Regions from separate parts of the Pseudarthrobacter sp. HLT1-7 genome, predicted to be linked through region 1. Evidence: riboswitches for the same ligand, from Rfam matches in the RefSeq annotation. Region 1 holds a riboswitch; each other region holds the start of a gene.

Region 1 (10,519 bases):
GCCCCGCTCGAGGCGATCTGTGAGCTCGCCGAGAAGTATGACGCCATGGTCATGGTGGACGACTCCCACGCCGTCGGCTTCATGGGCGCCACGGGCGCGGGCACCCCGGAACACGCCGGCGTCGCGGACCGGGTGGACATCTACACCGGCACCTTCGGCAAGGCACTGGGCGGCGCCTCCGGCGGCTACGTCTCCGGCCGCCGCGAAGTGGTGGCCATGCTCCGGCAGAAGGCCCGCCCGTACCTGTTCTCCAACTCGCTGGCCCCGGCCATCGTCGCGGCCACGCTGACGGCCCTGGACCTCGTGGAGAACTCCGGGGAACTGCGCAGCAAACTCTTCGCCAATGCGGAGCTGTTCCGTACCCGGATGAGCGAGGAGGGCTTCGAGCTTCTCCCCGGCGAGCATGCGATCGTCCCGGTGATGTTCGGCGACGCCGCGATGGCCGCCAAGGTGGCCGATGCGATGCTGCACAACGGTGTGTTCGTGACGGCCTTCAGCTACCCGGTGGTGCCCAAGGGCGCGGCCAGGATCCGCGTGCAGCTCTCCGCCGCGCACAGCACCGACGACGTCGAGTCCTGCGTCCAGGCGTTCGTGCGCAGCCGCGCCGCCGTCGCTGAAACCGTCGCCGGCTAGCTCCGATCGAGGTTGCGGCCCAGCTCCGCGGCCAGGGCCCGGGCCAGTTGGGGCAGCAGCGCCGCCAACGGCGACGCAACCTCTCCAGTCTGCAAGGATGGAACCATGTCAGCTAATTACGATGTGGTGATTGTCGGCGGCGGTATCGCCGGCCTCTCCCTGGCCTCAGCCCTTGCCGGACAATGCAGCGTCGCGCTGGTGGAAGCCGAGCAGATCCTGGCGTACCACACCTCCGCGCGCTCGGCCCGGCAGCTGATCCCCAGCTATGGCCCCGCCGTGGTCCAGGAACTTACGCTCCGCACCCTCGAACTCATCGCCGGCCAGGACGCCACCCGGCCGGAACCGGTGCTTTCGCCCCGCAGCTTCATGCTGATCGGCGACGACGCCACTGTCCGTGGGAAGGCAAGCGGCCACATGCGCCGGATCACCCACGCCGAGGCCCTAGAGCTTTGCCCGGCCCTGGTTCCGGACTCCTTCAGCGCCGCCGGGCTGGACACCGGCTCCTTCGCCTGCAACGCCCCCGTGCTGCTCGAGGACCACCGCCGGCGGGCCGAAGCCGGCGGTGTGGACATCATCACCGGCGCCCGGGTCCACTCGGCCCAGCGCCTGGGCTCCGGCTGGCAGCTCGGGGCCGGGCAGGAAGGCTTCGGAGCCGGCGTCGTCGTCAATGCGGCCGGCGCCTGGGCGGACGAACTCGCCGTCCTCAGCGGCGTCGAGAAGGTCCAGCTGCAGCCGTACCGGCGCACCGCGGCGATCGTCGACGTCGGGCGTCCCCTCCCGGAGCGCAGCCCCATGGTGGCGGCCGCCGACGACAGCTTCTATTTCCGGCGCGACGGCGGGCAGGTCCTGATCTCGCCGTCGGAATCCGTGCCGAGCGGCCCGGAAGACGCGCAGCCGTTTCCGGGCGACGTCGAGGCGCTGGTCACCCGGCTCAACACCCTCACCACGCTGGGCATCCGCGGCGTCCGCACGGCCTGGACAGGGCTCCGGACGGAGGCGGCCGACGGCGTTCCCGTGGTGGGGTTCGACGCCGAGGCCCCCGGCTTCTTCTGGCTTGCCGGCCAGGGCGGCTACGGTTTCCAGACCTCCTCCGGCATCGCCGAACTGGCCGCGGGACTGATCCTCGCCGGGCAGGGCCCGGCCGAGGCAGCCGCACCCGCCGTCGGAACCGCCGCAGCCGCCAATCCGGCATCCCGGACGGCCGAGGCGCTGGCGGCAACCCGCTGGTCCATCCGGCGCTGAAAAATGGACCCATGAGCACCCTGATTACCAACATTGCCGAGCTGATGACCCAGGACACCGAACACCGCGTCCTCAAGAACGCGGCCGTGGTGATCGAGGGGGAGCGGATCGGCTGGATCGGCGCCGCGGCCGGGGCGCCGGCGGCGGACGAGGCAGTCGACGCCGGCGGACGCGCCGTCCTGCCGGGCTGGGTCGATTCCCACACGCACCTGATCTTCGCCGGGGACCGGACGGCCGAGTTCGAGGCCCGGATGGCGGGGGAGAGCTACAGCGCCGGCGGGATCGCCGTGACCACCGGCGCCACCCGGAGCACCAGCGACTTCGACCTCACCCGGCTGGCCCTGGGACGGGTGGCCGAGGCCGTCTCGCAGGGGACCACCTATCTTGAGACCAAAACCGGCTACGGCCTGGACGTGGAAAACGAGGCGCGCAGCGCCCGGATCGCCTCCACCGTCGCGGACGAGGTCACCTACCTCGGCGCCCACCTGGTGCCCGCCGGGATGGATTCGGATGAGTACACGGAGCTCGTCTGCGGACCCATGCTCTCCGCCGTCCTACCGTTTGTCCGCTGGGCCGACGTCTTCTGCGAACGGGGCGCCTTCACCGAGGACCAGTCGCGGCGTGTGCTCCGGGCCTGCAAAGACGCCGGGCTGGGGCTCCGCGTGCACGGCAACCAGCTCGGCGAAGGCCCCGGGGTGCAGCTCGCCGTCGAATTCGGCGCCGCCAGCGTGGACCACCTGAACTACCTCTCCGCCGCCGACGTCGACGCCCTCGCGGCGAGCTGGTCCGGCTGGGATCCCGGCGCCGGGCATGGCCCGCGAGGCGCCCGGCGCGGCACGGTGGCAACGTGCCTGCCGGCCTGCGATCTCTCCACCCGCCTGCCGCTGGCCCCGGGCCGGGAACTGCTCGACGCCGGGGTGCAGCTCGCGCTGGCCACCAACTGCAACCCGGGCACCTCCTACACGAGCTCCATGGCGTTCTGCGTCACCACAGCGGTGTTGCAGATGCGGCTCAGCGTCCACGAGGCCGTCCGGGCGGCGACCTTCGGCGGCGCGCTGGCGCTCGGACGCGAGTCAGGGAACGACGTCGACGGCGAACGCGCCGTCGGCTCGATCGCCGTCGGACACCGCGCGGACCTGCACCTGCTCAACGCGCCGTCCGCCACCCATCTGGCCTACCGGCCGGGCATTCCGCTGACCCACGCCGTCTGGCGCGCGGGGGTCCGCGCCCGCTGACGCAGCGCCCGCGTTGGGGGATAAAGATCTATCCTGCGATGAGCTCCTTGACCGGCCCTTCGTGCAAGGCCAGGTACACATCGTCTCGGATCCGATTGGCCTGTGGATCTGTCATGGTCCGGGCGAGAGGGCGCAGCACCAGACGGATCAGCGCGTTGGCCTGTCCGGCGCAGATGCGGAGTCGTTCCTGCGCTGCCGGAGGAAGCCCGCCATAGGACGTCAGGGCCAGAAGCTCGACGCTTTCCAGGTCCTCGGCTCTTCGGCCCAATGCAGTCCGCACCCGGTCTCCGAGCACTTCGGCATCCATATCGGCGGGAACCACGATGGAAATGTCCCTGCGGATGGAGGGCAGCTGGGAGACCGGTTTCCACCGGGACAGGTCCAACAGCTGCTGCTCGATTCTCTGGTCCGTAGACCGAAGCAGCCTGATGTCGGGGATGCCTTTGCGGAGCATCAGGGCCCGGTCCAGACCCATCCCCAGAGCCAGTCCCGACCACTTTGCGGGATCCAGGCCAGCTTCGAAGAACAGGTGCGGCGCCATGAGCCCGCATTCTGCGAGTTCCAGCCATTCCCCGTCCATACGGACATCGACCTGCAAACCGTCTCTGGTGTAGGGGTGAGCTGCCGGGACTGCGCGCCATTGCGCCCCCGGAAGCACCGCCTGCACCAGGGATACGATCATTTCCTGCAGGTTGCCGGAGTCGAGTTGTTCCCGCGAGCTGACGCGCCACAGGTCCACCTGGTGGGGAGTTCCCACGTGGGCGCGGTCGATGGAATCGCGCCGGTAGACGAGGCCGGGGACGGCCCAAAGCTCGTCCATGGAGTCGTCGGCATCCAGTGCCCGCAGCAGCGACGGGATGGACGCCGACGTGTGGCTGCGGAGCATGACTGTTGGGCTGACGTAGCGGGAGTATCGTTGATCCCGCGTCACGTCGGACTCGTTGAACCCCAGGCTGTCGTAGTTGTCGATCACACTGACCAGGGGGCTGTGCCGAACGATTCGTGCCGGCACGCCCCATTGGTTGCAGAGGGTGTCGATAACGCCCTGTAAGAGGGCCTGCATTGCATGGGGTTGATCGTCCGGATTTGAGAGGTCACGGATGGTCAAAGCGTCATGGAGTTCAGAGGGGCTGAGATACGTGGGCATTGTTGGTCCTTATGTTCGGATGTGAGTGAAGGTTTTCCTCCCCCGACTCACGTCCGGCGCCAGGACCTAGGCGCGCGCCTGAGAGCCCTCGCGACCGGAGACCGGTCGGGGGCACATAAATCGACGCGTAGAGAGCATGGGGCGACTCTACCCCAATGCGGTGCCAGCCGGGCTTCGTGCCAGCATCAGAACCCCCATGCCGCCGAGGAACATAGTGGCGTGGAACCTCGGACCGCGGGCTACTTCGGTGTGGTTGCCATACATCGTTGCGCTGGCGCTGCACCGCGAGTCCGGGAATGACGTCGACGGCGAACGCGCCGTCGGATCAATCGCCGTCGGTCACCGCGCGGACCTGCACCTGCTCAACGCGCCGTCCGCCACCCACCTGGCCTACCGGCCGGGCATTCCGCAGACCCACGCCGTCTGGCGCGCGGCGGTCCGCGCCGCTGACGCAGCACGTGCGCTCCAGGGAGCAGCCAGCGGCCTAGAAATACATCGGCGGGGCGTCCAGTACCGTTTCATCGACGCGCCGGGCTTCCCACTGGCTGAACGGCTTGTCCAGCTCATACTTGCCCAACCCGGTGCGGTGCAGGGTCCGGACCGCTGCGTTCTCCGGGTTGTTGAGGGACTCGAAGTACTCAACGGACCAGTGGAACCAGCGCATGCAGAACAACCGCATGGTCAACCCGTGCGTCACGAACAGCGCGTTCGGGGCATAGCTCGGCTTGGACCAGTGCCGGTACAGGGTTTCCATGAACGAGGAGATCCTGTCGTACACATCGGAGCCGGATTCTCCCTCCCGGAAGCGATAGAAGAAATGTCCGTAGGCGTTGCGGAGCTCCTTCTGGTCCTCGATCTCGCCGGCGATCTGAAAGTTCGCCCAGTCCTGCTCCCGAAGCCGCGGCTCCTCGATGACCCGCTCGATCAGCGGACCGAGGTTGAGCGCCTCGAGGGTCTGATAGGCCCGGAGATAGGGGGAAACGTAGACGCAGACCGGACGCCCGTCCAGCAGCCGCCGGACCTGCTCACCGGCGGCGCGGGCCTGCTCGAGGCCCAGCTCGGTCAGCGGAATCCGGTAATCGGGCACCCGGTTGTAGATCGAGGTGTCGGCGTTGGCGGCGGACTGGCCATGCCGGATCATGATGATTTTCCCGGGCGCACTCATAAACCCCAAGCATAGGCCGCAAGTACAGGCAAGATAGGAACATGTTGGTTCCCTCCCGCCGTCGGCTGCGGATCGAAGTCTGGATAGTCCTTGGCCTGTCGCTGGGGCAGTCCGCCGTGTACTCGGTGGTGCAGCTGCTGGACAAGATGACCCGGGCGCCGCTGGCTCAGGGCACCTCCACGCTGAACCGTTCGCAAAGCCCCCGCGAGTACTTCGATCTCACCTACCAGCTGCTGGACATCATCTTCGCCCTGGTTCCGGTGGTGCTGGTGATCTATTTCCTCTCCGAGCAGCGCCCCGCGCTCGGGTCCGGAGCCGGCGGGCCCGGCGCCTCGGCCTTCCAGAAGCTGGGCTTCAATTTCGCCCGTCCCGGCAAGGACCTGCTGCAGGGGCTGGGCCTGGCGGCTCTGATCGGCATCCCCTCGCTAGGCCTCTACGCCGCGGGCCGGGCGCTGGGGATCACGACGGCGATCATCCCCAGCGCGCTGGACTCCTACTGGTGGACGGTGCCGGTGCTGATTCTCTCCGCGGTCCGGCACGGGATCGTGGAGGAAGTCATTGTGTTGGGCTACCTGCTGGACAGGCTCCCCAGGTTGGGTTGGAGCATCCCTGTGGCCATTTTCGCCAGCTCCATGCTGCGCGGCAGCTATCACCTGTACCAGGGCTTCGGGCCGTTCATCGGCAACGCGATCATGGGCGTCATCTTCGCCTGGATCTACACCAAAACCCGCCGGGTGATGCCGCTCGTGATCGCGCACGCGCTTCTGAACACCGTGGCGTTCGTGGGCTTCAGCCTCTTCGGCAAGGCCGTGGGCCTGGGCTGAGTGGGCATAAAGCAACGCGGGGTCACTTCGCGCCCATCCAGAGGTTTGGGACGGGCGCCAAGTGACCCCGCGTTGCCCTCGAGAGCCCACGCTCCAGCCGAGGCCCTTAAATAGATATCGGCCGCCATCGATGGGGGGCGTCATTGGCACCCGCCGATAGCGGCCGAAGTTGGGGGGAGTGTCAGATTGTGACGGCTCCGGAGGCCGTCTCGAACGTGACGGAGAGGATGCCGGGTGTCCCGCGGGGGGCGAGCCAGTTCACGGCCACGTCCTCCAGCGGCTTTTCCACCGGAACACCGAGCCACTCGGTCACGCGCTCGGCAGAGCCCGCGATGGTGAGGGCCGACATCTTGACGTTGCTCTCGTAGGCCTTCGACGGGTGGAGCTCCGGATCTCCCTCCCACTTGAGCATGTATGGGACCTGGGGATCGGCGATGAGACCGAGGATGCCGATCTGCTTCCAGACGAGTTCGCGGCCGTCGGGGAACTTGCGGTTGCCGTTGACGGCGGCGCGGCCGAGCCGTTCCTCAAACGGTGCCAGGTCCTTGACCTCGACGCACCAGCCCATCCACCCGCCACCCGCCTCGGAGCGCGCACGGACGGCCTGGCCGAAAGGGGCCTTGTCGGATGCAGGGTGGTTCAGGACCTCGACAACCTCGAGGTACTTGTGTCCCGCGAGCGGGATAATCATGTTGCGGGTCCCGAATCGGGGGTGTACTCCGCCCTTCACGGCTTCGACGCCGAGGGCAGACGCAATTCGTTCGGTGGTGGCAGCCAAGCCATCTTGTTCACAGGCGTAAGAGACGTGATCCATGCGCATGCCCTCATCTTGGCACTTTGTGATCCGGCTCTCTGCTTAGGGTCCCCTAACCGAAATGGCGTGTCGCGTGATGCGGCCTGTCGACGCGGACTTCCGCCGTCATCACTCTCCCGGAAGGCGCCCCATCCGGCGCACAGCTTCATCTTCGTCACAAAGCTAGCCACGCCCGGTGAACGTTTCCTAGACTGAGCCCAGGTCATGAGTGCCAGCAGATAGCCCCGGCTTGCTGGCCGGCAACCCTCGTTTCGCGGTGGGGTGCCCCGGGTGAAGACCTGGCCGTCCGGCGCCCGCCGGAGGGCAAGCGCGGCGCCTGCGCCGCTCGGGGCCGATGAGCCCCGGGGCGGACAGTGCCCGGTCCTTTGAGGAGCATCCCAATGTCCAAAGCCTGGTCCTTCGAAACCCGCCAGATCCACGCCGGCCAGGAGCCGGACAGCGCCACCGGCGCGCGGGCGCTGCCCATCTACCAGACGACGTCGTTCGTGTTTCCCAGCGCCGAAAGCGCCGCGAACCGCTTCGCCCTCGCCGAGCTCGCCCCGATCTACACCCGGATCGGCAACCCCACCCAGGACGCCGTGGAGCAGAGGGTGGCGAGCCTGGAAGGCGGCCTCGCGGCGCTGCTCCTGAGCTCCGGCCAGGCCGCCGAGACCCTGGCGATCCTCAACGTGGCCGAGGCAGGCGACCATGTTGTGGCAAGCCCCAGCCTCTACGGCGGCACCTACAACCTGCTGGCGCACACACTGAAGAAGTTCGGCATCTCCGTGACCTTTGTGGAGGACCCGGACAACCTGCAGCAGTGGCGCGATGCCGTCCGGCCCAACACCAAGCTGTTCTTCGGCGAAGTGGTCTCCAACCCCCGCCAGGACGTGCTGGACATCGAGGGCATTTCGACGGCCGCCCACGACGCCGGTGTGCCGCTGATCGTGGACAACACCCTGTCAACCCCCTACCTGATCCGCCCGATCGAGTGGGGCGCCGACATTGTGGTCCACTCCGCCACCAAGTACCTCGGCGGCCACGGCACCGCGATCGCCGGCGTGATCGTGGACTCCGGCAACTTCGACTTCGGCAAGGATCCGGAACGGTTCCCCGGCTTCAACACCCCCGATCCCAGCTACAACGGCCTCGTGTACGCCCGGGACCTCGACAAGGACGGCGCCCTCGGCGCCAACCTTTCCTACATCCTCAAGGCCCGCGTCCAGCTCCTGCGCGACCTCGGCTCGGCGGTGTCGCCGTTCAACGCCTTCCTCATCGCGCAGGGCATCGAGACCCTGAGCCTGCGCGTCGAGCGGCACGTCGCCAACGCCACCACGGTGGCCGGATGGCTTGAGGCACGGCACGACGTCGAATCCGTCGCCTACGCGGGGCTGCCGTCCAGCCCCTGGTACGAGCGCGGCCGCAAGTACGGGCCCAAGGGCACCGGCGCCGTCGTTGCGTTCAACATCGCCGGGGGAGCGGAGGCCGGAAAGCGCTTCGTCGATGCCCTCGAACTGCACTCCCATGTGGCGAACATCGGCGACGTGCGCTCGCTGGTGATCCACCCGGCGTCGACCACCCACAGCCAGCTGACGCCGGAACAGCAGGCGATAGCCGGCGTGACCCCGGGTCTGGTGCGGCTGTCCGTGGGCCTGGAACACATCGATGACATCCTCGAGGACCTCGACGCCGGATTCCGCGCGGCCAAGAGCGCCTGAGCACCGCCGCTCCCGGCGTGCCGCCGCTGGAAATTCGGGCGCTTGAGCTTAGGGGCGCTTGAAATTCGGAGCGCGCGACGCCGGAAGTCATACGGTCGTCACAATCTTCGCCACAACGGCGCCTCCTTTCGTAAACTCAATGAAGGTCATGAGTGCCAGTGACAGCCCCGGCTTGCTGGCCGGCAACCCTCCTTTCGCGGCGGGGTGCCCCGGGTGAAGACCTGGCCCGCCGGTCAGCTGACGGCGGGCAAGCGCGACGTTAGGTCCTCACATGAGCATTGCCGTCACCCGCAAGGGTGTACCCGGGAACAAGACCCCCCATAACCCAGCTGCCTCGCCGGAAACGGAAAGGCCGGAAACCAGAAGCCCGGAACCCGCGCGTCCGGAAACAGCCCGTTCCGAAGGAGTCCCGGACGGGACCGTGCAATACCTCCGGATCGGGGACCTCGAGCTCGAATCCGGCTCGACGCTGCCGGACGTCACCCTCGCCTACGAGACGTGGGGGACCCTCACCCCGGACGGCTCCAACGCGGTGCTGATCGAACATGCACTGACCGGGGACACCCACGTCACCCGCGGCGCCGGCGAGGAACCGGGCTGGTGGGAGCAGCTCGCCGGCCCCGGCGCCCCGGTGGACACGGACACGTACTTTGCTGTCTCCGTCAACATCCTCGGCGGCTGCTACGGCTCCACCGGACCGTCCTCGCCTGCGCCGGACGGCAAACCCTGGGGCTCACGCTTCCCGCTGGTCACGCTGCGGGACACCACCGCGGCCGAGGCCAGGCTGGCCGACGCCCTCGGCATCCGCTGCTGGCACGCCGTCCTGGGCGGCTCCCTCGGCGGCGCACGCGCCCTTGAGTGGGCCGTCAGCTACCCGGAGCGGGTCCGGCGCTGCGCCGTGATTTCCATCGGCGCCAGCAGTACCGCCGAGCAGATTGCCTTCGCCCAGGCCCAGACTCTCGCCATCCGACAGGACCCCAACTTCAGGGGCGGGGACTACTACGGCGGTCCGGAACCGGAAGCTGGCCTGGCCTTGGCGCGCCGGATCGCGCACATCACCTACCGCTCCGCCGCGGAACTGGACGGCCGCTTCGGCCGGAACGCCCAGGCGTCCGAGACCCCGCTGGAAGCCGGTTCCCTGGCTGGCCGCGGACGCTACCAGGTGGAGAGTTACCTCGACCACCAGGGCAACAAACTGGTCCGCCGCTTCGACGCAAACAGCTACATCGCCATCACCGAGGCGCTGATGAGCCACGACGTCAGCCGCGGCCGCGGGGCACTCGAGGAGGCGCTGGCTCCGGCCACGGCGGACTTCCTGATCGCGGCTGTCGACTCGGACCGGCTGTACTTCCCGTCCCAGTCCCGGGCCCTCGCCGACGCATTGCCGGGCGAGGTTGCGGTGCACACCATCGAGGCGCCGATCGGCCATGACGGCTTCCTCACCGAGATCGGCCAGCTCAGCGGCCAGCTCCGGCAGAACTTCTTCGGCTAGTGTGCATTTTCGTTTGTACGTCGGGGGTTCAGGCAGCGCCAGGACGTTTTAGCGCCGGGGGACATGCCCATTCTTTGCCCCCGGGACTGGGCACAATGACTCTATGCCCACCTGCCGGCCCGGGCGCGGGGCATGACCAGCCCAGCGGGCAGCTCCCGTCCGGCGGGCATTTTCGTTGACCTGGCCGGACGTAGGTGGCCGTTGGCGCCGCTCCTTCCCGGTTACCTGCCGCCACTGCTCCTGTCGGCCCGGGGAAGGCCCGGATTCCCG
Region 2 (10,519 bases), on a different contig from region 1:
CGTGCAGCACGAACGGCGCCTTGTACAGGTAGATCCGCACCCCGGCCTCGAGCAGGGCCTCGTAGTAGGACTGCTGGGCGTGGTGGACCAGGAGCTGGTCGCCTTTTTCCGAGACAAACAGTTCGACGTCGACGCCGCGTTGCGCCGCCGTCGTTACGGCGTAGAGCAAAGAGTCGTCCGGGACGAAGTAAGGGCTGCAGATAGAGACCTTGTGCTGCGCCGAGTAGATCAGGGTGTTGAAGAGCCGCAGATTGTTTTCGGTGATGAAGCCGGGGCCGCTAGGGACCACCTGCGCCGTGATCGCCCCGGCGTGGGGTTCGGGCCGGTGCGCCAGCTGGTCCTCGAGCGCCTCGTCCGTTTCGCTGAGCCAGTCCGTGGCGAAGACCACGTTGAGGGTGGTGACGATCGGGCCGCGGAGGCAGGCCATCAGCTCCACCCACTCGCGGCCCACCTTGCGGTGCCGGGGGTTGTTGTAGGACGGCTCGATCAGGTTCTGCGAGCCGGTGAAGGCGGTCTCGCCGTCGATCACCATAATCTTGCGGTGGTTGCGCAGATCCGGCCGGCGCCACTGCCCGCGCACGGGCCGGAGCGGCAGCATGGGCCGCCAGCTGATTTTGCTGGCCTTGAGCCGGGCGATCAGTTTGCGGTAGCCCGGGATCCGCAGCGTGCCGAGGTGGTCGAACAGGAGCCGGACTTCGACGCCGCGCTCGGCGGCCTCTTCCATCGCGGTCAGCAGATCGTCCGTGAAGTGGTCCGAGCTCAGGATGTAGAACTCCGCGTTGACGAAGCTCTTGGCCTCCCGGACCGCCGCCGCCATCGCCTTGATCGAGTCAGTGTAGCCGGGCAGCAGCTCCACGCTGTTCCCGTCCACCATGGGCAGCGAGCCCAGGGTCTTATTCAGTTCCGCGGCGGACGCCACCCATTCCGGACCGCTGTACCGGCTTTCGAGATCCGCCAGCTCGGACGTGCCGGCGCGGACCCGCCGGTTCACGGCATCCTGCTGCGCTCTGCGCTTCCGCGACAGCCGGAAGTTACCGAACAGCAGGAACAGCACCACGCCCACGGCAGGGACGAAGAAGATGATCAGCAGCCACGCCATCGCGGTGGTGGGCCGGCGGTTTCCGGGGATGATGCCGAGCGCCAGCACGCGGATGGCGAGGTCGATCAGGGTCAGGATGAGAATGGCCCAGGATGGGAGTGTTTCCGCCAGCGAAAATAGCCACAGCACAGGCGAACCCCTCCAATCCAGGACCCGCGGAACAGTTCCGAATCGGGCAACCTGCAAATCTTATCCCGTGGCCGGCCGCACTAAGCTGAAGCCATGACTTCTCCTGCCTCCGGTCCCGGCCCCCTCACGGTTCTGGTGTTTTTGGATCCCGCGTTCGAAAACGGCCGTCTTGCCGATGCCTCAAAACCCCAGCTGATGGTCACTGACCAGGGTGCCACGCGCGGTGACGGGGTCTTCGAATCCCTCCTTGCGGTCGGCGGGAAGCCCCGCAAGCTTCAGGCCCATCTGGACCGCCTTGCCGGATCCGCAAGGCTGCTGGAGCTGGATATTCCTGCCCAGGAGGCCTGGCGCCGGGCGATCGAGACCGCGATCATCGAGTACCGGGGCCCGCGCACCTCCGCCGAACCGGGCACGGACGGGGGCACTGACGAGCTGGCCGTGAAGCTCCTCGTGACCCGCGGCGTGGAGGGCACCAACACACCGAACTGCTGGGTCCAGGCTTCGGCTCCCGGTGCCGCCGGGCGCCGCCAGCGAGAGACCGGAATTGACGTCATCCTGCTGGACCGCGGCTACGACAGCGAGGCCGGCGAGCGCGCCCCCTGGCTGCTGATGGGCGCCAAGACGCTCTCCTATGCCGTCAACATGGCCGCGCTGCGCTATGCGCACGCCCAAGGTGCGGACGACGTCATCTTCGTCTCCGCGGACGGCCGGGTCCTGGAGGGCCCGACGTCCACGGTGCTGCTCGCCCACCTGGAATCCTCCGACGACGGCGCCGGCGGTGTCCGCACCGTCCGGCGCCTCATCACGCCGCAGCTGGACAGCGGGATCCTGCCCGGCACCTCGCAGGGCGCCCTCTTCAAAGCCGCCAAGGCCGCCGGCTGGGAGCTGGGCTACGGGCCGCTGGAGCCGAACGATCTGTACGACGCCGACGCCGTCTGGCTGATCTCAAGCATCCGGCTGCTGGCCCCGGTCAACCACATCGACGGCAGGGAAATCGGCACCCCGGAATTGCGCAGGCAGCTCACGGCCGAGCTCAACGCGCTCTACGCCACCATCGAATGACCACGATTTAGAGCAACGCGGGGTCACATAGCGCCCATCCGGCGGCCCGGGATGGGCCGTAGGTGACCCCGCGTTGCCCCATGCTTTCGGTTCCGGATTGTCCGGCCTGCGGCCCCGCGCCCGGAGCCGCTCCGCCGCCCTGCCAGGACGCTGAGCTCCTTCACCAGAGCGGCCAGCAGCGCGAGACCGCGGTATACGGCATAGACCGGGAGAAGCGGGAACACCCACACCTGGCGCAGCTTCCCCCACGAGCCGTTGATCACCAGCTCCAGCGCCGCGACTCCCAGCGTCGCGGAAACCGCCACGCCGCCCAGCACCGTCCAGGCATCTGCTCCGAGCCGGCCATAGCCCAGCGACACCAGACAGGCCAAAGTGAGCAGGCCCGCGAGCTGGAGCACGGGCACAAAGACGGTGACCAACAGCGCCGCCATGAGGCTGTCACCGAGGGCGCGCCGCCGCAGGTCCCCTATCGCGGACTTGTGGATCCACAGGGACTGCAGAAGCGACCGTTCGCGGCGGACCTGGTGGCTCCAGAGCGCGCCCATATTCGACGGCCCCGCCTTCTGGATCAGGGCGCGCGGTGCAAATACAACCCGGTACCCGGCCTGGCGCACCCGCCAGCCCAGCTCAAGGTCACCCTCCGCCGTGTCTTCGCGGAATGGTCCCACCTCGGCAATGACGGTGTGGCGCACAGCTGTCATTCCCCCGGACATGGTGGGGAGGCCGCCGGTCACCGACTGTGCGCGCCAGGTGGTGCCGCTGCCCAGCCGGCGGATGAGGTCCAGGACCCGGGCCGGACCCGACGTCGGCTCCGTTGTCCCCTCGCTGCCGCGGACCGCCCCGGTGCGCTGGTCCTCGAAGCCTTGAAGCATCCGGTCGATGGTGCGCGGGGTCACGGCCGCGTCCGCGGCCAGGAACATGAGGATCTCCCCCGTGGCGTAACGGATGCCCAGGTTCAGGGCGCTACCCGTGCCGGCATGGGCCTGCGCCGTGACGACGATCCGTCCGTCCTGCGCGGCGAACCCCGCCATCAGCTCGGCGGTGTTGTCGGTGGAGCCGTCGTCCACGAGGATCAGCTCGTACCGCTCATACCTGCTCGCCTGGACGGACCGGACGCAGTTCGCAATCACTGCCGCCTCGCTGTGCGCCGGAACAATGATGGACACCGTGGGCCACCGGGCCCAGAGGCCGGGCGGGCCGCTGCGCCGTCGGCGGGTGGCCCGGACCTCGAACCAGGCCGCAAGTGCCAGGGTAAGGACTCGTGCCAGCCCGAGGGCCAGGACCGGCAGCCCGAGGGCCATCAGCCAGGTGTGCTCCGCCGCCACGGCCGGCTCAGCCCAGCGTTTTTGCGTAGACAGCCGGGCACCGCCGGAAGGACGCAGGGTTGAACGACGGGAGGAGGAAAGTAGCCAGAACCGCGTCGAGCAGCTCGGGCGCGGACGCGCTGCTGGCCCCAAAATGTGCACTCACGCCAAGCACCACCGGGGCCGCATCGGCACGGCACCGGATATCGACGTCCACGGGCCCGGTCAGGCCGAGCACGCGGACGGCAGCCAGGGCCAGCCTGCCGATCCCGGCGGCTTCGCCTGCCGCCACCCGCCGGCCGGAATCCCCGCTTCCGAAGTCTGTGCTTCCGGAGTCTGTACTTCCGGAGTCCCCGCCTCCGGAGCCCGGGCTGCGCGGCCCGGTCTGCTCGACGACGACGGCGATTGGCGCCATGACGTTGTGCACGGGTGTGCCGAAGACCATGGCGAGGTACGACGTTCCCGGTATGAACTCCTGGACGATCTGGCCGTCCGGCAAAAGTCCCCAGTCCACCGCGCCGGCTTCGGCCAAAACTTGAACACCGTGACCGGCCTGGGCCGACCTCGGCTTCAGGACGACGGGACCGCCCAGTGCCGCCAGGGACGCCGGAGCGGCGGCGAAGTCGCTGGCCACGCCGAACCGGGGAACGGGGATCCCGGCCGCGTGCAGCGTCCAGGCTGTGAAGAGCCGGTCGTTGGCGAGGGCGACCGGGCCAGGGTCGGCGACGATGAGCCGGATGCCCTCGGCGAACCCGGCGCGGGCTGCGGCCAGGTGCGGAAGTTCCTCGCTGAGCGTGGGAATGACCACATTGAGGGATCGTGCGTCGATGAGCCGGCGGAGCGCAGGGACCCAGTCCGGATCACCAGGCGGCGGGATACGGACGGTCTCGGCGCCGTCGGGGCCCTGAACGTCGCGGTTGTCGGCGCCGAGAACGGGAATTCCCCGGGCCGACAACTGCGCAGCGACGGCGCGGCCGGCTGCGCTGCCTACTCCGGTGACCAATATGCGTGGACCCATGGTTCCCCCTCCACTGCGTCCCGCCGCTGCCGGTTCTTCGGCAGCGGCGGTTCACAGGCATCTGAGACCTTGCCGGCCATGCGGCCGGACCTGTCCTCCCAGTAGACCGGCCACCGGCCGGGAGCACACGAGTGGCCACTACTTGCAACGCCCGCCCCGGCACCACTGCCGTCCGGCGCAGCTACCTGCTTCTCGAGGGACCACCATGAGGTCACGGACCGGTCCGGTTACTAAACATGACGACGACGGCGGTGCGGGCCGGCGTCGTAAGTGTTACGTTTTTGGGGAGTAATGAGACCCGGCGCCAAGCCCTGACTGGCCGGTCGGCAACCCTCCCTTTCGCGGCGGGGTGCCTCAGGTGAATACTCGGCATATCGACCATTCGAGCTGCAAGCGTGAAAGAAGGAGATCCGTCGTGACTGACGCGTCCGCCCCCGCCGTGCCAAGCACAGCACCCGCCCCGTCCCCCGCGGCAACTGCCGCGACTGCCGCAACCGCCGCAACCGAAGAGGAAAAGCTGGCCTACCGCCTGTTCACCGGCCCAGACGACCGCGCTTTCTGCGAGCGCGTCTCCGCTGCCCTGGCCGAGGGCTATGTGTTGCACGGAAGCCCCTCCGCTACCGTCAACGGCAGCAGCGTCATTGTTGTCCAGGCTGTGGTGCTGCCGGCAGCAATCGCCAGCGCGGACGCCGCCGTCGCCAGCGCTGTCGAGGATCTGGACAGCGACGGTTTCGGCTACGAAGAGACCATCGAGGGCCACGCGTGAGGTACGCCGGGGACCTCAGCCCGCAGGAAGCCTGGGCCAGGCTTGAGGCGGGCGCGCTCCTGGTGGACGTCCGCACCGAGGATGAATGGGCCCACATCGGCGTCCCGGACACCGCATCCGCGAACGGCACCCGGAACGCCCCGCTGTTCATCCAGTGGAACCTGGCCGGCGGTATCCCCAACAGACAGTTCGTGGACCAGCTGAAACAGCAGGCACCCGAAGGTCACGGCATCGAACTGATATTTCTCTGCCGTTCCGGCGTGCGCTCCATCGCCGCCGCGGAGGCCGCCACCGAGGCCGGTTTCACCTCGTACAACGTCCTCGAAGGTTTCGAGGGCGAACCGGACCGGCACGGCGGACGGACAGTCAACGGCTGGAAGAACCGGGGCCTGCCCACCATCCGCGGAAAGCACTAGGTGACCTTCAATCCCGACGCCGCCGGCTGGGGTCCCGGCACGCAGGCCGTCCGCGGCGGACTCGACCGCACCGGCTTCCAGGAAACCACCGAGCCGATCTTCCTTAACTCCGGTTTCGTCTACGAATCAGCCGCCGCAGCGGAACGCGCCTTCACCGGCGAGGACGAGCGCTTCGTCTACTCCCGCTACGGCAACCCCTCTGTGGCGACCTTCCAGGAACGGCTCCGGCTGCTCGAAGGCACCGAGGCGTGCTTTGCGACGGCGTCCGGGATGTCCGCGGTGTTCACCGCTCTCGGCGCGCTGCTGGCGGCGGGCGACCGTGTGGTGGCCGCCCGCTCACTTTTCGGCTCCTGCTTCGTGATCCTCAACGAGATCCTGCCGCGCTGGGGCGTGGAGACGGTCTTCGTGGACGGCCCGGACCTGGCACAATGGCAGGCCGCGCTGGCCGAGCCGACGACGGCGGTCTTCTTCGAGTCGCCGTCGAACCCGATGCAGGAAATCGTGGACATCGCCGCCGTGAGCGAACTGGCACACGCAGCCGGCGCCACGGTCGTCGTCGACAATGTCTTTGCCACTCCCCTGCTGCAGCGCTGCGGGGAGCTCGGCGCGGACGTGATCGTCTACTCCGGCACCAAACACATAGACGGCCAGGGCCGGGTGCTCGGCGGCGCCATCCTGGGTACCAGGGAATTCATCGGGGGCCCGGTCAAGCAGCTCATGCGCCACACCGGCCCGGCGCTCTCCGCGTTCAACGCCTGGGTGCTGACCAAGGGTCTGGAAACCATGGCCCTGCGGGTGAACCACTCCGCGGCGTCGGCCCTGCGGCTGGCCGAATGGCTCGAGGGACAGCCCGCGGTGAGCTGGGTGAAGTACCCGCTGCTGAAATCGCACCCGCAGTACGGGCTGGCCGCGAAGCAGATGAAGGCCGGCGGCACGGTGCTCACGCTTGAGCTCTCGCCGTCGCCGGGCCGCACCGCCAAGGACGCCGCGTTCGCCCTGCTGGACGGGCTGCGCATCATCGATATCTCCAACAACCTGGGCGACGCGAAGTCCCTCATCACCCACCCCGCCACAACAACACACCGTGCCATGGGCCCGGATGGCCGTGCGGCGATCGGGCTTAGCGACGGCGTCGTGCGGCTCTCCGTGGGACTGGAAGACAGCGATGACCTGATCAGCGACCTCGGCCAGGCGCTCAAGAAGGTCTAGCGGGCATTCTCGTTAGTTCGTCGGGGGTCCGGGCGCGGTGGCCGGACTCTGGGACATGCCCCGCGCCGGAGCCAGCAGATGGACATAGTGCCATTGTGCCCGGTCCCGGGTGCGAACAATGGGCATGTCCCGCTGGACTGGACACCGACCCGAAGGGACATGCCCCGCGCCGGAGCCAGCGGATGGACAAAGTGCCATTATGACCAGTCCCGGGTGCGAACAATGGGCATGTCCCGCTGCGCTGTTCGGCCCGGCGATGTCAGGCCCGGCGCACCCGGCCCAGGGCCGGGGCCTGTTCCGCGGGATCCCCGGTCCCGGCCCCCTCGCCGGTCAGCTGCACGGCCCGGGCCACGACGGCGGCGAGTCCACCGTGCGCGAACGGCCGGCGCTGCAGCTGGGAACCGGTCCCTTCACTGAGGATCCGCGCGATGCCCGCCCGGACCTGCTCGAGCTCGCCCTGCTCCGCCAGCACGGGGGCCAGATAGTCCACGAGGGCCTGGACGACGTCCGGCGCCGGGGCGGGGGTGAAGGTGCCGAAGTCCAGCAGCTGCCCGCGCAGCCCGCAATTGCTGGCCTGCCAGGCCGCCATCCGCAGCAGCAGCGTCGGCACCGGGGCGGGTTCGACGCCGTCGGCCCATTCCCGGGCGGCCGATTCCACCAGCGCGCGCACCAGCACGGCGAGCAGCGCCGCGTCCCTGGCCCGGAGGCACACATCCGCGACCCGGACCTCCACGGTGGGATGGTGCCGGCAGAGCCTCGCGTCGAAGTAGATCATCCCCTCGTCCAGCAGCACGCCGCTGTCCACGAGCCTGGTCACTAACCGCCGGTAGACCGGCAGGCTGCCGAAGATCATGGTAGGCCCCGAGCCCGGCCAGCGGTTCCACGCCTGCGTGCGGTAGCTTTCAAAGCCTGTCTCCGCGCCGTTCCAGTAGGGCGAGTTCGCGCTGAGGGCTATCAGCACGGCCAGCTTGTCGCGGATCCGGTCCATCACCGCCACGCCCTCCTCCGGCGACTCCACGAGGGTATGGACGTGGAAGCCGCAGGTCAGCTGGTTCCGGACGATCACCCCGAAACGCTCCTGCATGGCGATGTAGCGCGGTTTGGGCGTGGTGTGGGTCGCGGATCGCCGGGGCGAGGTGGCCAGGGCCGCGACGCGGGCGCCGTGTTCCCGGGCGGCCTGGTCTGCCAGGGCGCGGCCCTGCAGGACCTGCCGCAAGAGTGCGGCGTAGTCCAGGCACGGCTGCGTCCGGGTTTCAATCTGTTCAAGTTTGAGCTCGAAGCTGAAGCCGGCGTCCTCATGGACCGGAGTCCTGGGCACACCGGCGGCCACCTCCCGGCCGGTGTCCGGCCCTGGCGGGACCAGCGTGGGCAGCATAACGTCGGCCAGGGCAAGGGGCATCCCCGTTCCCGGGTCGACGATCAGCAGTTCTTCCTCCACACCGAAGGTGCGCATGCATCTATTGTGCGTCAGGACCGGCCCAAGCGCGCTACCCCAACGCGGGGTCACTCCGCGCCCATGCCGGGCCGCCGGACGGGCGCGATGTGACCCCGCGTTGCTTTGGTCAGTGGGGCGCCGCGGGTCAGTCCTGGAAGTACTCGATCTTCGCGCCGATGGTGTTCAGCCGCTCGGCCAGGTCTTCGTAGCCGCGCTCGATCACGTAGATGTTCCGCAGTTCGGAGACGCCGCGGGCAGCGAGCATCGCCAGCAGCAGGCAGGCGGCGGGGCGGAGCGCGGGCGGGCAGCCCACCTCGGCCGCGCGCCACTTGGTGGGGCCGTTGACGTAGATCCGGTGCGGGTCCAGCAGCTGCACCTGGGCGCCGAGCTTGTTCAGTTCGGTGAGGTAGATCGCGCGGTTGTCGTAGACCCAGTCGTGGATCATCGTCTGGCCCGTGGCATTGGCTGCGATGACCGCGAAGAACGGCAGGTTATCGATGTTCAGGCCGGGGAACGGCATGGGGTGGATCTTGTCCTCCGGCGCGTGCAGTGCAGACGGCTTGGTGGTGACGTCCACCAGCCTGGTGCGGCCGTTGCGGGCCAGGTACTCGCCGGAGACCTCAAGCCGCTGGCCCATCTGCTCCAGCGTCGCGAGTTCGATTTCCATGAACTCGATGGGGACGCGGCGGATGGTGACTTCCGAGTCCGTCACAATGCCAGCCGTGATGAGGCTCATCGCCTCGATCGGGTCCTCGGACGGGAAGTACTCGATGTCGACCTCGATCGAGGGCCGGCCGGTGATCTTCAGGGTGGTGGTTCCCACACCGTCGATCTGCACACCGAGCATCTGCAGGTAGAAGCAGAGGTCCTGGACCATATAGTTGGGGCTGGCGTTGCGGATGATCGTGGTGCCGCAGCGGTGGGCGGCGGCCATGATGGCGTTCTCCGTGACGGTGTCACCGCGTTCGCCGAGCACGAAGGAGCGGTCAAGTCCGTCCGACGGCGGTGCCTGCACCGCGTAGAAGCCGGACTTGGCGTCCACGCTCAGGCCGAACTGGCGCAGCGCCTGCATGTGCGGCTGCACGGTGCGGGTGCCGAGGTCGCAGCCGCCCGCGTAGGGCAGCCGGTATTCGCTGGATTCGTCCAGCAAGGGACCCAGCAGCATAATTACGCTGCGGGTACGGCGGGCAGCTTCCACGTCCATGGAGCCGAGGTCCAGGACGGCGGGGCGGCGGATCTGCAGATCGCTGGCGTTGAGCCAGGTGCATTCGACGCCGATGCTGGTCAGCACCTCCACGATCCGGTTGACCTCTTCGATCCGGGCCAGCCGGCGCAGCGTCGTGGTGCCGCGGTTGATCAGGCTGGCGCAAAGCAGGGCGACGCCGGCGTTCTTGCTGCTGTTGACGTCGACGGCGCCGGAGAGGCTGCGGCCGCCCTCCACCCGGAGGTGGGTCATGGCCGGGCGGCCCACCTTGACGATGGTGCGGCCGAAGATGGTCTCGAGCCGCTGGATCATTTTCAGGCTCAGATTCTGCTTGCCCTGTTCCATCCTGGCGATGGCGCTCTGGCTGGTTCCCAGCTCGGCGGCGAGCTGTCCCTGGGTCCAGCCTTTCTGGCCGCGGGCATCGCGGAGCAGCACGCCTACATGTTCAGCAGTCTGTTGAGTCATCACAAAAAAATATCACGGATGAGTTATTCACCCCGGGGATTACCGCCGGAATGGCGTTAAACTCGCAGGAATATCCGTACTGTGCGATACTGCCCGCTACTGCCGCGCGAGGAAAACCATGTTCCAGGTCCCGGCCCCCAGCGCCGCGGCGACGGCGGCCACGGCGATCCCCAGCCCGCCCAGCAGCACCCACACGTCAAGGATGCTGTAGACCGATTTCCGCGCCCACGTCCGCTGTGAGCCGCCGAACCCTCGTGCCTCCATGGTGACCGCCAGCCGGGTGGCACGCCGGACCGCCTGGACCAGCAGCCCGAAGCTCTGCCCCAGCGTGGCCCGGAGCCGCTGCACCGGATTCCCGTGGGAGCCCACGCCGCGGGCACGGCGGGCCATGCCGATGGTGTGCCATTCCTCG
Region 3 (10,519 bases), on a different contig from region 1:
CAGGTCGCCGGGCTGGGCGCCACAACGACTGGCCTGGCCCTGCTGCCCCCCACCGTTATCCTGCTTCTCCTGTCCTCCCGGATGGGTGCCCTCGCGGGCCGCTACGGGCCCCGCTGGTTCATGACCGCCGGGCCGCTGCTGTGCGCGGCGGGCTTCCTGCTGCTGATGCGGGCGGGCCTGCCGCTGGACTATTTCGGGCAGATCCTGCCGGGGCTGCTGGTCTTCGGACTGGGCCTGGCCGTCACGGTGGCGCCGCTGACGTCCGCCATCCTGGGTGCCGTAGAGCCTGAAGAGGCCGGCATCGGTTCCGCCGTCAACAACGCAGTGGCGCGCATCGCGGGGCTGGTGGGCATCGCCGCCGCCGGGCTGATCACCGGACCGGGGATCACGACGTCGGGCGTGGTCAGTACCGTCGTGGTCACCGCGGTGCTGTTCTTCGCGGGCGCGGTGGCGTCCGCCGTCGGCATCCGCAACCGCCCGGCGACGGCCGGGGTTGAGTAGTCCCCGAGTCAGGAGTCAGGCGGCCTACGCGGTGAGGGCAAGGCCAAGCGCCGCAGCCGCGAGCCCGGCGACGAGGTTGGCGGCGACATTGAGCGCGGCGGCGCGGTACCGCGCCTCACTGGCCAGCCGCACCGTGGCGGTGGTCCAGGAGCTGAAAGTGGTGAGGCCGCCCGCCAGACCGGTCACGAGTCCGGTGCGCCACTCCGGCCCGAGCCCCAGCTCTTCGGTCACGCCCATGGACAGGCCGATGATGAAGGACCCGGCGACGTTGACCAGCAGGGTGGCCCACGGCCAGTGCGCCCGGGGCCCGGGGCGGTGCGCAAACCAGGAGTCGGCGGCGAAGCGCAGCAGGGCCCCGGCAACCCCGAAGATGCCCACCAATAGCGGGGTGATCATGATGTTGCGCCCCTCGCGTCGGCCGGTGCCTTGCCGGCCAGTGCCATGCCGGATTTCCAGCCGGCCGCGGCGGCGCCGAGCCCCAGCACGACGGAGAGTCCCAGATAGGCCAGCCAGATGCTGTGGAAGCCGCCGCGGAACTGCTGGTCCACTGAGTACACCACCGCGGAAAACGTGGTGAAGGAACCCAGCAGCCCGGGGCCGAGGCCGGCACGGAGCCAGATGGCCGTGCGGGGCCGCGCCATCCAGAGGGTGGTGAGGGCGGCGAGGACAAAACTCCCGGCGACGTTGATCACCAGGGTGGTCCACGGCACGGCGCCGGACGCCTCCGGGAACAGCAGGCCGGCACCGTAGCGCAGCTCCGTTCCGAGCAGGCCGCCGACGGCGACGGCCGCCCACGCACGCCAGCCGGGCGGCCCCGGGCCTGTCACCGCAGGGCCTTCCGGCACGGTGCCCGCCACTTAGCGCCCGTCGACGCTGCAGCCGGCGTGGGCCGCGCCGCTGTGGACCCACAGGGCGGCCGCGACTTCCCCGGCGAGGTCGAATTCCCGCAGGATCCCGCCGGAGCCGATGCGCACCACGAGCGCCCCGCCGAAGGGCTTCCGTCCCAGCACCTCGACGTCGGCGTCCAGATCGATCTCTTCGGCCGCAAGGTAGCGCAGCAGTTCGGGGTTTTCATCGCTGATCCGGGTGATCCGGCCGGTGTGGCCGTCGTCGAGTTCGCTCATCCGGTGCGCCGGCGGCATCAGCACGGAGCCGTCGGCGGCCGGGATCGGATCGCCGTGCGGGTCCCGGACCGGATTCCCCAGCTTGGCGGCCATCCGCTCGATGAAGGTGTCCGAGACGGCGTGTTCTAACAGCTCGGCTTCGTCGTGGACCTCGTCCCAGCGGTAACCGAGCTCCCGGACGAGGAAGGTCTCGATCAGACGGTGCCGCCGGACCATGGACAGGGCCAGTGTGACGCCGTCGGGCGTGAGGGTGATGGCGCTGTAGGGCTGGTGGTCCACCAGGCCCTGGTCCTTGAGCTTGCGGACCATCTCGGAGACCGAGGAGTTGGCGACACCCAGGCGCTGCGCGAGCTGCGTCGAGCTGATGGGTTTGTCCTGCCACTCCGTGAAGGTGTAGATGACTTTGACGTAGTCCTCAATCGAGGAGGAGGGTGCACCGGTCTTCACGGACCCAACCCTACCGTCAGCCGGCGCCGGTGAGCGTGAGCCACAGCAGGACGACGTTCAGCGCCACCACCAGCACCACGCTGACGATGCCGGCGATCCGCAGCGGCATGCCGTCCGCGAAGCGGCCCATCAGCACCTTGTCGCTGGTCAGTACCACCAGCGGGATCAGGACGAAGGGAATGCCGAAGCTCAGCACCACCTGGCTGAGGATCAGACCCCAGGTGGGGTCGAAGCCGACGGACAGCAGCACAACCGCCGGGATCAGCGTGACCACGCGCCGGACCATCAGCGGGATGCGGATCTTGAGCAGTCCCTGCATGATGGTTCCGCCCGCGTAGCAGCCCACAGAGGTGGAGGCCAGGCCGGAGGCGAGCAGGCCGACGGCGAAAACGACGCCGATAATCGGGCCCAGATTGGCCGTAATCGCCGCGTGGGCCCCCTCGATGGTGTCGGTACCGGCCACGCCGCCAAGGGTTGACGCCGCCAGCAGCAGCATGCCGATGTTCACCACCCCGGCGATGGCAAGGGCCACCACGACGTCGAGACGGGTGGCCTTGACAAGCCGGGTGATCGCGGGCAACGGAACGTGCAGATGCGGGTTGGGGCGGTGCCGGTCCCGGGACAGGGCCGAGTGGACGTAGATGGCGTGCGGCATCACGGTGGCGCCGAGCATGCTGGCGGCCAGCAGGACGGTGTCCGGGCCCTGGAAGCCCGGGATCAGCCCGGCCGCGACGCCGGCCGGATCCGGCGGGCTGATGAAGAGCCCGGCCAGGAAGCCGATGCTGATGATGCCGAGGAGGAAGATGATGACGAATTCGAAGGGCCGCTGCCGGTTTTTCGCCTGCACCGCCAGCAGGAGCATGGATACCGCGCCGACGATCACGGCCCCGAGCGGGAGCGGCAGTCCGAAGAGCAGGTACAGGGCGATGGACCCGCCGACGACCTCGGCCAGGTCGGTGGCCGCGGCCACGATTTCGGCCTGGACCCAGAAGGCGCGGCGCCAGACGGGCCTGAGGCGTTCGCCGAGGATTTCCGGCAGGCTCTTGCCGGTGACGATACCGAGCTTCGCGGACTGGTACTGGACCAGCACGGCCATGACGTTGGCGGCCACCAGGACCCAGACCAGGAGGTAGCCGTACTGGGCACCGGCGGTGAGGTTTGCCGCGACGTTGCCGGGATCCACGTAGGCAATCGAGGCCACGAACGCCGGGCCCAGCAGGCCAAGCAGGGCCCGGCGGGCGCCTGGTTTCCGCCCGGGACGCACCTTCGGCGCCGATGGTTGGTGTCCGGTTACTTCCAGCACGGCGGGCCCCTCTGGATCGGTTGGTCAGCTGGTCCGCCGTGAGAATGGTCGGTTTGCCAGCCATGACGCCCGGTGTGGGCTGGCGGTGCGGCCCACGCCATTGTTTGTAGATACCTGCAACAAGTTGTTAGGCCTACCGAAACGATAATCCTCTGCGCGGGTAACGCGCAATCCGGCCGGAAAGAGCGCAGCGGTTACGAGACGACGTCGTCAGGCCCGGAATGCGCGCCACGTCTGGGCCAGGTAGGGGAGCCGCAGCAGCTCTCCGGGCCCGTGGCCCAGCTGCCCGTGCAGGTACCAGTCGAGATTGACCAGCACCTTGGTCCGGGTCGGCTCCGAGGCCTTCAGATAGTAACTGCGGGACTTAGCCAGCGCCAGGATGTCCGCGGTTGTGACCGGGTCCTCCCAGCGGGTCAGGTGGCTCTCCAGACCGGTGAATTCCGGACCCAGCGGCGGCGTGAAATGCGGTTTGTGGACATCCCCGGCGTGCATGATCCGGGAGAGCCGGTGGACCCACGGGACCGAGGTGTCCAGCTGGTTCCAGATCAGGCCCAGGACGCCGTGCGGGCGCAGGATCCTGGCGAGCTCCTTGCTGGCCGGGAGCGGATCGCACCAGTGCCAGGCCTGGGCGACAGTGACCAGATCGAAGGCTTCGCCCGGCAATCCTGTGTGTTCGGCGGTGCCGGTGACGGCGGAGACGGCCGGGAGCATCCGGCGCAGCTGGTCCAGCATGCCGGCGGACGGATCCACTGCCACGGTGTGCAGCCCGCGTGCGACCAGCAGGGCGGTGAACTTTCCGGTGCCGGCGCCGATATCCGCAGCGTCCTGCGCCCCGGCCGGGATCAGCCAGTCGGCCGACTCTGCGGGATAGCCGGGGCGGACCCGCTGGTAGTGTTCGCCGCCGTCCTGGAAGCTCTGCCCGAGCTCCTGGCGGCGCTCGCGGTCCAGTTTGGGGCCGCCGCGTGTCACGTGCGATCTCCTTCGGCCAGATCCGGATGGTACCTTTCGAATTTACCGCACGCTGCGGAGGAGCGTTTCCAGCCCAGACCGCTAGCTCGGGCCGCTAGTGGTCATTTTCCCCGGGTCGTCGGGGTCAGGCTGGACCGGGTCCTTCACCTGCCGGGGGACATGCCCATTCTTCGCACCCGGGACTGGGCAAAATGGCACTATGTCCGCCCGCTGGCCCCGGGGCGGGGCATGTCCCTGAGCCCGGCCATCCCACACTCCCGGATCCGGACCCCCGACGAACTAACCAAAATGTCCGCTAACCCAGGCCGCAGGGTGCCGCCCCGGCGGTGCCGGGCGTGTTGGGCGCCCACTGCGGGTAGCTGCGGGAGTCGTTGGCCGGCACCCAGCGGCCGGCATCCACCACATAGTCCCAGCCCAGTCCGTTCTGCCGCAGTTCCTCCAGCCCTGCCAGCAGCCGCTGGGCATCCTCCAGCCGGGAGCCGACGCCGAAGCTGGCCCGCAGCGAGCCTGAGGGCAGCCCGAGCCGGCGGAGCAGCGGATGCGCGCAGAAGCGGCCGTCACGCAGGCCGATGCCGTGCTCCGCGGACAGGTACGCGGCCACCAGGCCGGCGTCGTAGCCCGCCACGGAGAAGTTGACGACGCCGATGCTGCCGCTTCCCGGCCCGCCGCCGTCAGGCCCGCCGTCGTCAAGGCCGGAGTCGGAGAAGATCCGGTGGACGGTGACGCCGTCGATCCGCTGGAGCCCCTCGACCAGGAACGACCGGATGGTGTTCTCGTGGGCCTGCCACTGCTCCGGATCCAGGGCAGCGATCACCTGGGTGGCCCGGGCAAGGGTTGCGGCGCCCAGAACATTGGGGGAGCCGCCCTCGTGGCGGGCCGGCCCGGTGGTCCAGCTGACCGTATCGAGCCGGGCGTCCTGCACCGCTCCGCCGCCGGCCAGGTGCGGGGTGCCGGCGTCCAGCCAGTCCGGCCGGCCCACCAGGACGCCGGCGCCGAACGGCGCGTAGAGCTTGTGGCCGGAGAAGGCGAGGTAGTCGACGTCGTCCGCGGCGATGTCGATCCTGCGGTGCGGGGCCAGCTGGGCGGCGTCGACCACGATCCGGGCGCCGAACTCGTGGGCCAGCGCTGCCAACGCGCGGATCGGCAGGATTTCCCCGGTGACGTTGGAGGCACCCGTCACGGCGAGCAGGCTGACACCGCCGTGGGACAGTTCCCCGCGGAGCCGCTCCAGTGTGGCGGCCACGGTGGGGGCGGCCACAACGCTGCGGTGCGGGACGGCCTGCCACGGCAGCAGGTTGGCGTGGTGTTCGATGTCGAGGAAGAGCACCTCGCCGGTGTGTACGCCGCCGGCGACCGGCAGGCAACCGGCGAGCAGGTTCAGCGAGTCGGTGGTGTTCCGGGTGAAGATCACGGAGTCTTCCGGGCGTCCGCCCACGAACTCGCGGACGATCGTCCGGGCGTTCTCGTACACTGACGTGCTGATCTGGGAGGCGTAGCCGGCACCGCGGTGGACGCTAGCGTAGTAAGGCAGGATCTCGTTCAGGTAGGCCGAAACGACGGACAGCGCGGGGGCGGAGGCGCCGTAGTCCAGATTGGCGTAGCGGACGTGGCCGCCCTGGATCAGCGGCGCCTGGATCTCGGCGCCGGTGACCGCCGAGAGCGGCTGGCGGGCGACGGCGAACGCGTCGTCCGGGCGCCCGGCGTCGGCACCGGCGGCTGCACCGGGGTGGATTCCGGGGTGGATTCCGGGGGCAAATCCGGAGCTGGCAGGAAAAGTGGCAGTCGTCATGGGACCTCGCTCGAAAAGGGACCCCATGTGCCGGGGATCCGCGCTTGCCGGGTCCGTTCCGGACCGGCCAGGTCGTCACCCGGGGCACCCCGCCGCGAAGGGAGGGTTGCCGGCCAGCAAACCGGGGTTTAGCGCTGGCACTCGTGACCTGCTTCGAGCCTAGGACATCCGCGTCGGCGGCGGAAAGGGAGGGCATCAATGTGAAGAGCATTGTTACGCGCCAGGGCCCGCCGACGCTACGAAGCCGCCGTGTCCGGTTCTGTCGCTTCACAGCGCGGCTGATTTAGCCAGGCCAGCCTCCCGCTGCCGGGCGGGCGGGGACTGGTGGGCTGAACGCTGATGCCGAACAGGGCATCCAGCGCCGCCGTGTAGTCGTCCCGGCGGCCGGCCGCCGCCAGTTCCCTGGCGCGGACCGTCGGGATATGGAGCAAACGCCGGACAACGCGCCGCAGGGCAAAGTTCACCTCGTCAGCCGGGGCGCCGCAGCCATGTTGCTTCCGGACCCGCTCCATCTCGGCTTCGAGAACCTCCTGGATGTGCCGGCGCAGCGCCACGACAGCGGTGTCGACGGCGCGGATTTCCTCGTGCTCCTCGAAATGACGCGCGGCCTGCCGAACCAGCGCCCGGGCGAGGTGAAGTGCCTCAATGTCTGCCGAAGGGGCGGCGAGCTGCACGGACGCCAGAGTGATCAGTTCAACGCCTGACAGATCGGCCACCTGTGGATCGAAGTCGTGGCTGGGGGCGAGATCAATCACAGTGACGGCACGTCCCGCATCCTCCCGCCAGTCCGCCAGAGTGGCAGCACTGATGCGTGCCCCAGCCCCGCTGCAGCCAACGATGACGTCTGCCCGGGCAATGGCCGGGGGTAACTCCCGGGCCGTCAGCGCCTTGCCTCCCCGGGCCGCGACAAATTCATCCGAGCGGCCCGACTGCGAGAAAACGGAAATCGTTGTACACCCCCTGGATCTGAGGATCTCTGCAACGCATGAGGCATAGGCTCCAGTGCCGAATAGGACCACCGAGGTGTTGGCGAGGGCCCGTTGCCCGGATCCGGCGGCGATGTCAAGCGCCACAGACGCAATGGACCTGCCGGCGCTGCTTAGCGCGGTCCGGGCACCAACGTTCTTCGCCGTGCGGGAGGCTCCCTGGAATAGTCGGACCAAACGTCCGCTGGCGGTACCGGCAACTTGTGCTTCGGTAAGGGACCGGCGGACCTGGCCGGCAACTTCGCGTTCGCCCACAACAGAGGAATCCAGGCCGGCGGCGACGGCAAAGAGATGCTCGGCCGCAGTGGATCCTTGGTGGTCTTCGAACAGCGCCGTGAGCTGTTGGACGGCCAGTCCGGTGCAGCGGCCGACAGAACCGAGGGCAGCGGAGCGGGCGGCCGCCACCTCGGTGCCGGAGAAAACTTCGCAGTAGATTTCAAACCGATTGCACGTCGACAGAACCACCGATCCGGTCACGGCGGAACTGCTGGCCAGGAGGTGAGCGGCCAGGTCCGATGAACCGGCGTGCAGCCGGGCGGCCACCTCAATGTCGAGATCCCGGTACTTCGCTGCTAGCACCAGCAGGATCGGTCCGGCCGCGTCGTCCCGGGGACCGGAATCCATGGTTTCAAAAGATGCCGGCATGGCTGCAATCCTCCCGGTAGGTGTCCAGACCACCTCGCTCCGGCCGCGGAGCCCGCCGCCGCAGCCAGAGTCCTACAGGTACCTATGGGAATCCTTGGGTCGCCGGACCGCCAGGGAAGCGCAGCAGCCGGCGCCGTTATAGCAGGTCGTCTAGTCCCGGGTTGAGGCGCCTGAGCACCTCGGAGTGCAGGATCGAGTTGGTGGCCAGGGCGTTGCCGCCGAACGGGCCATCTTCCCCCTCGAGGGAGGTGAAGCGGCCGCCCGCCTCGGTGACAATGGGGACCAGCGCGGCCATGTCGTAGAGGTTCAGCTCGGGCTCGCACGCGATGTCGACAGCGCCTTCCGCCACGAGGCAGTAGGACCAGAAGTCGCCGTAGGCGCGGGTGCGCCAGACCTCCTCGGTGAGGCCGAGGAATTCATCCAGGTTTCCCCGCTGCTTCCAGCCGCCCAGGCTCGAGTAGGACAGTGAGGCATCCGAGAGCTCAGAGACGTTGGAGACCTTCAGTCGGGTCGCGGCGGCCAGCGAGCGGCCCATGTACGCACCAGCGCCCTTGGCGGCCCACCAGCGCTTGCCCAGCGCCGGGGCGCTGACGACGCCGACAACCGGCTCGCCCTCGTCCACGAGAGCGATCAGGGTAGCCCAGACGGGGACGCCGCGGACGAAGTTCTTGGTCCCGTCGATCGGGTCGATGATCCAGCGCCGCGAGCCGTGGCCGGAGCTGCCAAACTCCTCGCCCAGCACAGCGTCGCGGGGTCGGGAGCGGGAGAGCTGGCCGCGGATGGCTTCCTCGACGGACTTATCGGCATCGGTGACCGGCGTCAGGTCCGGCTTCGTCTCGATCCGAAGGTCGAGCGCCTTGAAGCGGCTCATGGTCTGGGAATCTACGGAATCTGCCAGTACATGGGCAAGGCGCAGGTCATCGTTGTAGCTCGAAGCGGGTTGACTCATGGTTCCAAGCTACCGCCAAAGCGGCCGGCCGGCCGGGAGGCTGCGTCGCTGCGCCACGGGAAGCGGGACAGCCGGGCGCAACCGACACGTCAGGAGACGGTGCCCAGTTCCTTGACGTCCTGCGCTTCCATCCGCGGGTCGGTGCCCAGCAGCCGGCGCAGCGAGGTCAGCCGGGCGGGGCCTGACGGGCCGGCATGTCCCCCCGCTACCCAGGCGTCGACACCGCAGTTGACGGCGCTGGTGTTGTGCTTGCAGCCCCGCTCGCAGCGGTCGGTGCCGGGTTCCAGATCCGGGAAGGAACGCAGGATCCGGTCCGGGTCCACATGGGCCAGGCCGAAGGAACGGATGCCGGGGGTGTCGATGATCCAGCTGCCGGACGGTGCATCGTTGACCTTGAGGGCCAGCGCCGAGGAGGAGGTGTGCCGGCCGCGCCCGGTCACGGCGTTGACGCCGCCGGTGGCGCGCTCGGCCCCGGTCAGGGCGTTGACCATGGTGGATTTGCCGACGCCGGAATGGCCCAGCATCACCGTGACCTTCCCGTCGAGGTAGTCGCGCAACTGTGAGACGGCGTCCTTGTCGAGCCGCGCCGAGAGCCCGTCGTCCGAGCGGGCGTCGATTCCGGAGGCGGCAGAATCCGCCGTCTTGGAAATGATCACCGGGAACGCGAGGTGCTGATAGTTGGACAGCAGCCCGGCGGGATCCTTGACGTCGGCCTTGGTGACGAGCAGCAGGGGAGAAATGCCGGCGTCGTAGGCGGCCACGAGGGCACGGTCGATGAAACCGGTCCGGGGTTCAGGGTTGGCGGCCGCCACCACGATCACCAGTTGGTCGGCATTGGCGACGACGGCGCGTTCGATCGGATCGGTGTCGTCCGCGCTGCGCCGTAGCAGGGTTTTGCGGTCCTGGATCCTGACCAGCCGGGCCAGGGTGTCCGGCTCGCCGCTGACGTCCCCCACAAGGGAGACGAAGTCGCCGGCCACCACAGGGTTGCGGCGCAGTTCCCGGGCGCGGGCGGCGATGATCTTGCGTTCCTCGCCGGTGCCCTCGCCGACGACGGCGGTGTAGCGTCCGCGGTCGACGGTGATGATCCGGCCGGTGACTGCATCGTCGTAGCTGGGCCGGTCCTTCGTGCGGGGGCGTGAGCCCTTCTTATTGGGGCGGATCCGGACATCGGACTCATCCCAGGAGTCAGTGCTGCGTGCCACTGGCGGCGTCCATTTCTGCAGCGGCTGCGTCCGCCGGGGGTGCGTCCGGCGGGGCGGGCGTCCCGGCAGAGGACTGGGCCAGCATGGCTTCCCACAACCGGGGGAAGTCCGGCATGGTCTTGGCTGTGGTGGCGATGTCCTCGACCTCGATGCCGGCTACGGCCAGTCCCAGGATGGCGCCGGCGGTGGCCATCCGGTGGTCCGCATAGCTGTGGACGGCGCCGCCGTGCAGCGGAGCGGGCCGGATGATAAGGCCGTCGGACGTCTCTTCGGCGTCGCCGCCGAGGCGGTTGATCTCGGTCACCAGTGCGGCGAGCCGGTCCGTTTCGTGGCCGCGGAGGTGGGCAATTCCGCTCAGCTGGGAGGATCCGGAAGCCAGGGCACAAAGGGCAGCCACGGTGGGCGCGAGTTCGCTGGTTCCATCGAAGTGGGCGCCCTTGATCTCCGGGCCGCCGGTGACGGTCAGGATGCCGTCCTCCAGCGTAACGGTGGCTCCCATGGTGGTGAGAATGCTGCGCCAGAGGTCCCCCACCTGGGTGGTCCCGGCGGGCCAGCCCGGGATCCGGACCGTGCCGCGGGTTGCCAGGGCCGCCGCGAGGAA

What was found. A riboswitch is a leader RNA that binds a small molecule or an ion and turns the genes downstream of it on or off. The one in region 1 is predicted to bind S-adenosylmethionine.
Region 2: linked by a shared signal. The riboswitch ahead of AC50X6_RS12605 (DUF1737 domain-containing protein) and the one ahead of metX (homoserine O-acetyltransferase MetX) in region 1 are both predicted to bind S-adenosylmethionine.
Region 3: linked by a shared signal. The riboswitch ahead of AC50X6_RS04350 (aminotransferase class V-fold PLP-dependent enzyme) and the one ahead of metX (homoserine O-acetyltransferase MetX) in region 1 are both predicted to bind S-adenosylmethionine.

Annotation. Positions count from the first base shown of each region.
Region 1 covers NZ_JBWZCH010000010.1:59,078-69,596, forward strand. The annotation lists gene AC50X6_RS11345 (glycine C-acetyltransferase) at 1-633, shown strand, start outside; gene AC50X6_RS11350 (NAD(P)/FAD-dependent oxidoreductase) at 739-1,875, shown strand; gene hutI (imidazolonepropionase) at 1,887-3,110, shown strand; gene srmL (PheS-related mystery ligase SrmL) at 3,139-4,257, opposite strand; partial or broken gene AC50X6_RS11365 (imidazolonepropionase) at 4,526-4,699, shown strand; gene AC50X6_RS11370 (histidine phosphatase family protein) at 4,742-5,422, opposite strand; gene AC50X6_RS11375 (CPBP family intramembrane glutamic endopeptidase) at 5,464-6,246, shown strand; gene AC50X6_RS11380 (VOC family protein) at 6,428-7,066, opposite strand; SAM riboswitch class IV at 7,261-7,376, shown strand; gene AC50X6_RS11385 (bifunctional o-acetylhomoserine/o-acetylserine sulfhydrylase) at 7,441-8,757, shown strand; SAM riboswitch class IV at 8,902-9,017, shown strand; gene metX (homoserine O-acetyltransferase MetX) at 9,029-10,249, shown strand.
Region 2 covers NZ_JBWZCH010000012.1:67,969-78,487, reverse strand. The annotation lists gene cls (cardiolipin synthase) at 1-1,228, opposite strand, end outside; gene AC50X6_RS12620 (aminodeoxychorismate lyase) at 1,322-2,290, shown strand; gene AC50X6_RS12615 (glycosyltransferase family 2 protein) at 2,314-3,615, opposite strand; gene AC50X6_RS12610 (ATP-grasp domain-containing protein) at 3,623-4,612, opposite strand; SAM riboswitch class IV at 4,900-5,014, shown strand; gene AC50X6_RS12605 (DUF1737 domain-containing protein) at 5,130-5,378, shown strand; gene AC50X6_RS12600 (rhodanese-like domain-containing protein) at 5,375-5,794, shown strand; gene AC50X6_RS12595 (O-succinylhomoserine sulfhydrylase) at 5,795-7,003, shown strand; gene AC50X6_RS12590 (glutamate--cysteine ligase 2) at 7,263-8,456, opposite strand; gene AC50X6_RS12585 (UDP-N-acetylglucosamine 1-carboxyvinyltransferase) at 8,584-10,107, opposite strand; gene AC50X6_RS12580 (energy-coupling factor transporter transmembrane component T family protein) at 10,204-10,519, opposite strand, start outside.
Region 3 covers NZ_JBWZCH010000003.1:142,409-152,927, reverse strand. The annotation lists gene AC50X6_RS04380 (MFS transporter) at 1-501, shown strand, start outside; gene AC50X6_RS04375 (fluoride efflux transporter FluC) at 526-897, opposite strand; gene AC50X6_RS04370 (fluoride efflux transporter FluC) at 894-1,328, opposite strand; gene AC50X6_RS04365 (metal-dependent transcriptional regulator) at 1,359-2,072, opposite strand; gene AC50X6_RS04360 (Nramp family divalent metal transporter) at 2,089-3,375, opposite strand; gene AC50X6_RS04355 (class I SAM-dependent methyltransferase) at 3,586-4,344, opposite strand; gene AC50X6_RS04350 (aminotransferase class V-fold PLP-dependent enzyme) at 4,640-6,133, opposite strand; SAM riboswitch class IV at 6,169-6,282, opposite strand; gene AC50X6_RS04345 (glutamyl-tRNA reductase) at 6,370-7,764, opposite strand; gene hisN (histidinol-phosphatase) at 7,901-8,713, opposite strand; gene rsgA (ribosome small subunit-dependent GTPase A) at 8,803-9,918, opposite strand; gene aroA (3-phosphoshikimate 1-carboxyvinyltransferase) at 9,902-10,519, opposite strand, start outside.